DNA from 4 places in the Kitasatospora sp. NPDC127035 genome. Region 3 is predicted to be linked to each of the others. Evidence: riboswitches for the same ligand, from Rfam matches in the RefSeq annotation. Region 3 holds a riboswitch; each other region holds the start of a gene.
What was found. Region 3 has a riboswitch for cyclic di-AMP ahead of ACFWIC_RS36520 (peptidoglycan DD-metalloendopeptidase family protein). Riboswitches for the same ligand answer to the same signal wherever they lie in the genome.
Positions count from the first base shown of each region.

Region 1: another riboswitch for cyclic di-AMP. It lies ahead of ACFWIC_RS01145 (transglycosylase family protein); the one in region 3 lies ahead of ACFWIC_RS36520 (peptidoglycan DD-metalloendopeptidase family protein).
Region 2: another riboswitch for cyclic di-AMP. It lies ahead of ACFWIC_RS09530 (M23 family metallopeptidase); the one in region 3 lies ahead of ACFWIC_RS36520 (peptidoglycan DD-metalloendopeptidase family protein).
Region 4: another riboswitch for cyclic di-AMP. It lies ahead of ACFWIC_RS29370 (NlpC/P60 family protein); the one in region 3 lies ahead of ACFWIC_RS36520 (peptidoglycan DD-metalloendopeptidase family protein).

Region 1 covers NZ_JBHXDN010000002.1:16,990-19,179, reverse strand. Annotated here, with positions in the region: gene ACFWIC_RS01145 (transglycosylase family protein) at 1-1,261, opposite strand, end outside; cyclic di-AMP (ydaO/yuaA leader) riboswitch at 1,248-1,444, opposite strand; gene ACFWIC_RS01140 (hypothetical protein) at 1,679-2,190, shown strand, end outside.
Region 2 covers NZ_JBHXDN010000010.1:169,431-171,620, reverse strand. Annotated here, with positions in the region: gene ACFWIC_RS09535 (hypothetical protein) at 1-1, shown strand, start outside; gene ACFWIC_RS09530 (M23 family metallopeptidase) at 128-997, opposite strand; cyclic di-AMP (ydaO/yuaA leader) riboswitch at 1,010-1,168, opposite strand; gene ACFWIC_RS09525 (YiaA/YiaB family inner membrane protein) at 1,413-1,703, shown strand; gene ACFWIC_RS09520 (alpha/beta fold hydrolase) at 1,842-2,190, shown strand, end outside.
Region 3 covers NZ_JBHXDN010000086.1:37,269-39,458, reverse strand. Annotated here, with positions in the region: gene ACFWIC_RS36520 (peptidoglycan DD-metalloendopeptidase family protein) at 1-907, opposite strand, end outside; cyclic di-AMP (ydaO/yuaA leader) riboswitch at 911-1,072, opposite strand; gene ACFWIC_RS36515 (MFS transporter) at 1,383-2,190, shown strand, end outside.
Region 4 covers NZ_JBHXDN010000053.1:62,706-64,895, forward strand. Annotated here, with positions in the region: gene ACFWIC_RS29370 (NlpC/P60 family protein) at 50-1,243, opposite strand; cyclic di-AMP (ydaO/yuaA leader) riboswitch at 1,254-1,406, opposite strand; gene ACFWIC_RS29375 (NlpC/P60 family protein) at 1,771-2,190, opposite strand, start outside.

The DNA.
Region 1 (2,190 bases), on a different contig from region 3:
CGGCCTCGACGTACTTGCCGTCACCGATGTAGAGCGCGACGTGGTGGACGCCGGAGTCCTTGCCGTTGTTGGACCAGAACAGCAGGTCGCCCGGCTTGAGGGCGTCGAGCGAGACGTGCGTGGACGCGGCGGCCTGGTCGGCGGCGACGCGCGGGACGGTGATGCCCGCGGCGCGCAGCGCGGCCTGGGTGAGGCCGGAGCAGTCCCAGCCGCCGTTGCCGGTGCCGCCGTAGACGTAGGCCTGGCCGACCTTCGACTGGGCGAAGGAGACGGCCGCGGCCATGCTGCCGGTGGCGGCCTGGGCCGGGGCCGGGGTCTCGGCCTGGGCGGCGGGCTTGGCGGCCGGCTTGGTGGCCGGGGCGGGGGTCTGGGCGGCCGGCTCGGTGGTGGCGGTGCCGGTCCCCGTGTCCTTGGCCCGGTTGAACCAGTCGAAGCCCTTGCCGGACTCCTCCGAGGCCTGGTTGCCCTTGGCCCGGTCGCCGAAGGTCAGGTGCTGGCCCGGGTAGATGCTGTGCGGGCCCTCGGTCAGGGTGGCGCGGTTGAGCTCGTAGAGCCGCTCCCAGCCGCCCTGGACGTCGTTCTTGTCGGCGATGGAGGAGAGCCAGTCGCCGACGGCCACGGTGTAGTCGGCGGACTGCTTCCGGTCGCCCTGCTGGCCGGTCTGCTGGCGCCACTGGCGCCCGTCCTGGCCGCCGTCGCCCTGGCGGGCGGCGTCGGTGGCGGCGGGAGCCTGCGCCTGCGGCTGGGCGGCCTTGGGCGCGGCGGGCTGCGTGGCCTTCGGCTGGGCGGCGGGCTTGGCGGCCGGGGCCGGGGTCTGGACGGCCGGCTTGGCGGCGGCCGTGGAGGTGTCGACGGCGGCCGGGGTGCCGCCCTTGGTCAGGCCGGCCTTGACCGAGCAGACCGGCCAGGCACCGGGGCCCTGCACGGCGAGCACCTTCTCGGCGATCGCTATCTGCTGGTCCTTGGTGGCGAGGTCGGCGCGCGCGGCGAACGAGGTGCCGCCGAACTCGGCCCAGGTGGAGCTGGTGAACTGGAGTCCGCCGTAGAAGCCGTTGCCGGTGTTGATGCTCCAGTTGCCGGTGCTCTCGCACTGGGCGACCTTGTCCCAGGTGGCGACGGAGGCGGCCGAGGCGGTGCCGGTGGTGAGGCAGGGGATGGTGAGGCCGATGCCCGCGACGCCGAGGGTGGCGATGGCGCGACGGGTGCGGCTGGACAGGCGGGTGCCGTTGGTGGGCAGCATGAAGACGCGGTCCTCTCCCACGCCTGCGAGGTGAGCTGTCGGATTCGGGCTGGAGTTGCCCGGCCGCGCTGTGGACGCGGCTTCACCCCTAGCCCTGGTCGGTCCGGGGACCGGCCTGGGCGAACTACCTGTGGTTCCCCCGCTCCTGCCGTGGTGCTTCGTACTTCCAGCGCACCCGACGGCAGGACTCGGCGTTGCAGGGGAGCTGGGTCCGTGTGGCCACGAACGGGGAGCACGTTAAGCAGAGCCGCCTTCAAACCGCAAACATGTGTGAGGCACGTCACTGTTTGCGAAATCCGTGGTGGGTGGCTGTCCTTCATGATCAGAAATGACCGATTTCATGCAACGCCCGTCGCGGTCAACGCAACTGCCTATGCTTCAGAGCGTCGGTAGGACGCCGGCGCCGCCGCAGCCGCCCGTGGGGAGGGCTACGCACCGATGGCCATGGACGAGGACCCGGACCCCGCCCGGCCGACCGGCCGGGCGCGCGGAGCGCACCGCAGGGCAAAGCATCGCAGAGCGGACATCCCGCCCGAACCGCACCTAACTCCCTTAAGTCGCCGCACTTTACTGCGCTGGCTCGCCGTCGGCACCGCCTTCGCGGCGGTCAGCGGCGAGGAGGTGCTGCGGCGCTCGCTGAGCGGCCCGACCGAACCGGTCGCCGCCGTCGCCGGATCGTCCACGGCCGTCGGCGCGGACCGGACGGGAGCCGGAGGCCACGGTGGGGCGTCCCCCGAGGCCGCTCCGGTCGGCGCCGCGCCCGAACAGCCGGCCCCCGCGCCCACCGTCGACCAGAGCGGCCGCCGCTGGTCCGACCCGGCCGGCTGGGGCGGTGCCGTGCCCGGCCCGAGAAGCACCGTGCGGATCACCGACCGGGTGCTGCTCGACACCGACGCCGCCGTCGGCACGCTGCTGGTGGAGCCGACCGGCGCCCTCACCTTCGCCGCCGA
Region 2 (2,190 bases), on a different contig from region 3:
ACGGACGCGCGGGAGCCCCGGCGCGGTCCTCGAAGGACCGCGCCGGGGCTCCTCGGCGTCGAACGGGTCGCAGCGCCTCGCGGGCTGCCGGGCTCGGCTCAGCGCGGCTCGGCAGGGGTCGCAGGGATCAGGGGTTGATGCCGCGCTGCTCGAACCAGCTCTCCGGGTCGACCGGGGCGCCGCCGCCGGGCCGGACCTCCAGGTGCAGGTGCGGGCCGGTGACGTTGCCGGTGGCACCGACCTTGCCGATCTGCTGGCCGGGGACGACCTTGCCCGAGCCCTTGATGATCGAGGAGAGGTGGCAGTACCAGATCTCGGTGCCGTCGGGCAGGGTCTCGACGATCCGGTAGCCGTAGGACCCGGCCCAGCCGGCCGAGGTGATGGTGCCCTGGCCGACCGCGTAGACGGCGGTGCCCGTGTCGGCGGCGAAGTCCAGGCCGGTGTGCAGGTGGGCCCAGTAGCGGGCGCTCTGGCCGTAGTGGGCGGAGAGGCTGTAGTCGCGCACCGGCAGGTTGATGGCGGCGAGCTTGGCCTTCTCGGCCTCCTCGGCGGCGCGCTTGGCCTGCGCCTGCTGGGCGACCTGGGCGGCGCGCTTGGCCTCGGCCTCCTGGGCGGCCTGCACCCGGGCGGTCTCGTCGGCGGCGGTGCGCTGGCTGTCGGCCTGCTGCTGGATCCTGGCGGCGAGGGCGAGCCCGGGGTCGGCCGAGAGGGCGACCGGGGTCTCGTCCGGCACCTCGACGGCGGGCGCGGCGGCCGGCGTCGCGGAGGCGAAGCCGGTGGCGCCCAGGGTGGCCGCGACGGCGGTGACGCCGAGCAGCGGAGCGGTGCCGCGGGTCTGACGGGGCATCCGGTGCCGGTTGATCTCGGCGGTCTGCGGAGCGGTCTCGTCCGCCGGGCCGCCGAACAGGCCCGGGTGGGCCGCAGGGCGGGGGTGGTCGAGCAGCTGGGTACCGGCGGAGAAGCCGGACGGGTGTGCCGGGGTGTGCGTCGACGCCACGGAGGCGCGCTCCTTTCCTTCCTTCGCGCCTACCGGGTTAGCTGACGGGTTCGGAGCAGGAAGGTCTCCTACGGCTGGGCCTGGGCCCGGCCGATTCACCCCAAGGAACATGGTTCCCCGGCTCCCTGGCCTGCCCGAAGGCCGGCCGGCGGGATTAGGCGACGGCGCACGGTGCCGTCTGGTTACGGCGTTAGGGACCGCGCTGCGTTATCAAACGTTAATCCGAGAGGCCCCCGATTCCAAGCCATCTGTTGAGGAGGACGGGATACGGGCCGGACACGCGCGGTCCGATGGGCGTTTTGGGACGATTGACGACAACTGACACTACCGAACGTGATAGGACGTCAACGAACGGCCCCCCATCTGAGTACCTCTACTCATGTGCGACCGGAGTCCGCGCGGCCATCCTGGCGCCATGAGCACACCGATGCAGTCACGCACCACGGCCGCGTACTACGTCCAGGCCGTCCTGTCCTTCTTCCTGTCCGCCGTCGCCCTCGCGATCGGCATCGCCTACCTCCCGGTCGGGGCCTGGACCCGGGCCTTCCTCGGCCTCGGCCTGCTCTACACCATCACCTCCGCGTTCACGCTGGCCAAGGTGGTCCGGGACCGGCAGGAGTCCACCGAGCTGGTCACCCGGGTCGACCAGGCCCGGCTGGACAAGCTGCTGGCCGAGCACGACCCGTTCAAGGTGGAGGGGGTCTGAGGCGGAGGGCGCCCCGGCGCCTCCGCCGGGAGCGGTCACCGGGCCGGCCGCCGGACCGGTCGTCACGCCCGGCCGCCGCGCCCGCCCCCCTCGGAAGCGGGTCATAGCTTGACGGCTAAGGCTATTAGCCTTAGCTTTATGGCTATCGGCGCAGTCGCCGACGACCCGAACCCGCGCGGCGAGCCCGCCCGCGGCGGACCGAGGAGGCCCACCATGACCGGCACCGCCCCCGTCACCCGCTACCTCGACCTCCCCGGCGGCCGACTCGCCTTCGACGACTCCGGCCACGGCGACGGCGTCCCCGTCGTTCTGCTCCCCGGCATGCTCGACAGCCGGGCCACCTACCGGCACCTGCGCCCGCTGCTGACCGCCGCCGGCCGCCGGGTGATCACCATGGACCTGCGGGGCTTCGGCGAGTCCTCGATCACCTGGGACGACTACTCGCCCTCCGCGATCGCCCGCGACGTCCTCGCCCTGCTCGACCACC
Region 3 (2,190 bases):
CGGAGAGGCCGATCTGCTGGCCGGCGGTGACGGTCTGACCGACCTTCACCGCGATCGAGGACAGGTGCGCGTACTGGGCGTACTTGCCGTCGGCGAGCTTGATCTCGACCTCGTTGCCGTAGGCGCCGCCGTTGCCGGCCTTCACCACGGTGCCGGCCGCGATGGCGCGCAGCGGGGTGCCGGTGGCAGCGGAGAAGTCGACACCGGTGTGGTGGCCGGAGGACCACATGGAACCGGCGACACCGTAGGCGGTACCGAGCTTGGTACCGGCCAGCGGGGCGACGTAGCCGGAGGAGGCGACCACGGGAGCCGGCGCCGGGGCGGCGGGCTTCGCGGCCTGGACCGGCGCGGGCTTGGCGGCGGGCGCGGCGGGCTTCGCGGCCGGGGCGACCGGCTTGACGGCCGGGGCGGCGGGCTTCGCGGCCGGGGCGGCGGGCTTGGCGGCCGGCTTCACCGAGTCCTGCGAGACCTGCGGCTTGGCGGCGGGCGCGGCCGGCTTGGCGGCCTCGACGGCCTTGCCGCCGAGTGCGAGCTGCTGGCCCGGGTAGATCAGGTTCGGGTTGGCGCCGACGACCGAGCGGTTGTGCTCGTACAGGGCCTCCCAGCCGCCCTGGACGTTCTTCGCGTCGGCGATCTTCGACAGGGTGTCCCCGCCGGCGACCTTGTAGGTCTCCTCGGCCGCGGCGGCCGGGGCGGTCTCGGCGGCCGGAGCGGCGGCCGGGGCGGCGTCGACGCTGGCGGCGCCGTTCCAGGTGCTGGTCTGGTGGGGCTTGGCGGCCGGAGCCTCGTGGGCCTGGGCGCTCACCGCGGTGACCAGCGGGAGGGCGAAGGCGGCGCCGGTGACGGCGGTGGCGATACCGATGCGGACGGCGCGGGGCAGGGCGATACGACGAGCCTGTGCGGCCATGGCTGATGTCCTCTCCGACGCCTACGAGGTGAGCTGTCGGGTTCGGGCTGGAGTTGCCCGGCCGCATCTAGGCGGCTTCACCCCAAGCCGGACCGCGAATTCCGGTCCGGCGACTTACCTTTGGGTCCCCCGCTCCTGCCGAACAGAGTTCGTTGCGTACCACCGGGCAGCGGCAGGACTAGGCGTTCCACCCGGTGGCCACCCGGGCTGACGCCGGGCGGTCGCTGAACTAAAACTCATCCGTCCGAGTGAAGCAATGTCGATCTCTTGAACTCGCAACAAAACACCGGACCGCCGTCACGCTCCGAATGATCGGCTGCACAGTACGCACACAATCGATTCACGGCGTGCCACTGATCCACGACCCTCCGCCGATTTCCGGACCGGTCCGCACACGATCACTCACGGAAAGCCATCCGCCGACACGCCCCCGGTGACCCTTGTCACGTCGGCCCCCGGGGCGGACGATCATGCCGTGGCCACCTCCGAGGCCGGCATCCTGCGGTTGGGCACCGCGCAGGGTCGCTGGGTACTTCTGGCGACGGTGCTCGGCTCCAGCCTGGCGATGCTCGACGGGACCGTCGTGAACGTCGCGCTGCCCAGGATCGGGACCGATCTCGACGCCCCGCTCGCTGCCCTGCAGTGGACGCTCAACGCCTACCTGCTCACCCTGGCCGGGCTGATCCTGCTCGGCGGCGCGCTCGGGGACCGGTACGGCCGGCGCCGGATCTTCCTGCTCGGCGTGGTCTGGTTCGCCGTCGCCTCCGCGGCCTGCGCGGCCGCGCCCACCATCGAGGTGCTGGTCGCCGCCCGCGCGGTGCAGGGCGTCGGCGGGGCCCTGCTCACCCCGGGATCACTGGCGATGCTCCAGGCGGTCTTCCACCCCGAGGACCGCTCCGCCGCGGTCGGCCTCTGGTCCGGCCTCGGCGGGGTGTCGGCGGCGGTCGGACCGTTCCTCGGCGGCTGGCTGGTGGACGGGCCGGGCTGGCGGTGGATCTTCCTCCTGAACGTCCCGCTGGCCGTGCTGGTCGTCGCGGTGACCGCCCGACACGTGCCGGAGAGCCGGGACGAGTCCTCGACCGGCCGGTTCGACGTCCTCGGCGCGGTGCTGGCCGCAGTGGCCCTGGGGACCTTCACCTACGCGCTGACCGCCGCCGGGGAGGGCCTCTCCCCGGGGGTCTGGCTCACCGGGGCGGCCGGGCTGCTGCTGGGCGTGGCCTTCGTGCTGGTCGAGCGCCGCACGCCGGAGCCGATGCTGCCGCTCGGACTCTTCTCGTCACGCC
Region 4 (2,190 bases), on a different contig from region 3:
GCCTCCCCTCGCGGGGAGACCGGGCCCGTACGGACCGCGTGATCGGGGATCAGAGGCGCACGATGGAGTTGACCGGCATGTTGGAGGCCGCCTCGTAACGCACCGACGCACCCGGCTTGGGGGCGTGGATGACCTGACCGCCGCCCACGTAGATGCCGACGTGGTGCCGGTCGCCGTAGAAGATGACCAGGTCGCCGGGCTGGGCCTGGGAGATGTCCGAGCCGATCCGGGTACCGGCGCCGGCCTGCGCCTGCGAGGTGCGCGGGAGCGACACGCCCGCCTGGGCGTAGGCCCAGCCGGTGAGGCCGGAGCAGTCGAAGCTGCTCGGGCCGGTGGCGCCGTAGACGTACGGGGCACCGAGCTTGCTCTCGGCCGCGGCGATCGCGGCGGCGGCGCGCGAGCTGTTGGCGGCGGGCGCGGCCGGCTTCGGCGCCGCCGGAGCGGAGGAGGCCGGCGCGGCGGGCGCCTGGGTGGACGGAGCCTGGGCGGACGGCGCGCTGAGGTTGGTGCGGTCGTTCTCGCGGGAGGCGCGCTCGGCGTCGGCCTTCGCCTTGGCGACCTTGGCGGCCTCGGCCTTGGCGGCGTCCGCCTTCGCCTTGGCCTCGGCGGCGGCCTTCTCCTCGGCCGCGCGGATCGCCAGGCGCTCCTGCTCGCTGAGGGTGTTGAACAGGTCCTGGGCCTTCGTCAGCTTGGCCTGGACCTCCTCCTTGGAGGTCTTCAGCTGCTGGGTGGTGGCCTCCAGCTCGCCGAGCTTGTTCTGGGTCTCGGTGCGGTCCTGGTCGAGCCTGCGCTGCTGCTCCTGGAGCTCCTTCAGCGCGCCGGACTGGGTCGAACCGGCCTGGTTCAGGGCGTCGGCCTGGTTGAGGAAGTTGTCCGGGCTGGAGGAGAGCACCAGCTGGACGGTCTGCGATATGCCGCCGGTGCGGTACTGCTCGCCGGCGATCTCGGCGAGGCCGCCCTGCGCCTCGGTCACCACAGCCTGCTGACGGGCCACCTTGTCCTGGAGGTCGCCGACCTGCTTCTGCAGCTCCTGCTGCTTGGCCTGGGCGCCGTTGAGCTTCTCGGTGGCGATCTCGGCCTGCTCGTTGAGCTGGTCGACCTGCTCCTTGACCTGGTCCTTGGTCGGCGTCGGGTCGGCGTGGGCGCCGGACTGCGCGGAAAGGGCGACGGCCGCGGCGGCGAGGCCGGTCATGATCGAGACCCGGGTGCGGCCGGCGGGCTTGGGACGACGATGGGACGCCACGAAGGCGGACTCCTTCTTCCTCATCCGCCTACCGGGTGAGCTGACGGGTTCGGGCGGAAGCGTGCCCTACGACGCCTCACCGGCCGCTCACGCGACCGACCTGGCGCCGATTCACCCCGGAGGAACGTGGTTCCCCGGCTCCACTCCACAGCGCCCCCGACTGCTGGGCTCTCACTCGGACGGGCGACTGCCCGTCCCGCTGTTTCACGAACTCGGCGGGAACCACCGCCGCCACCCGGACTGGGTGATCGACTGTGCGGTGGTTCGAGGTACGACCCTAGTAACAGATCCGTGATCCGTTCAAATCCTTGTCGGAAAAAAGCTAGAAGAATACCGAAGTTCATTTGTGAATATGACCGGGTGTGACCAGCGCCGTACACGGAGCTGATCGTTCCTCACCTCTCGGTCGAACCGGCGGCCGAAACACCCGCGCCACCCCCGTTCGGAGGTGGCGCGGATCACAGGGCCTTCGGCGGGCCCGCGGGCGTGTCGTGGCGGACCGTCAAACGGCCGGACACCCCCGCGCGTCAAACGCGGCGGATCGTGTTGATCTTCATCCCGTCGGCCTTCATCACCTTGATCACGTCACCGGTGCGGGGTGCGTGCACCACCATGCCGTTGCCGATGTACATCGCGACGTGGCTGCGGTCGTCGCGGTAGATGATCAGGTCACCGGGCTGCGCCTCGGCGAGCGACGGCACCCGGGTGCCGTAGTTGCCCTGGGCCTGCGAGGTACGCGGCAGCGAGACCCCGGCCTTGCCGTACGCCCAGACCATGAGCCCCGAGCAGTCGAAGCTGTTCGGGCCGGTGGAACCCCAGCCGTACGGCTTGCCCTGCTGGGCCATCGCGAGGGCCACCGCGGAGCCGGCCATGCCGGAGGCCTTCGGGAGCTCACCCAGGTCCGGGCGCTCGGTCCCGCGCGAGGCGCGGTCGGCCTGCTGCTGGGC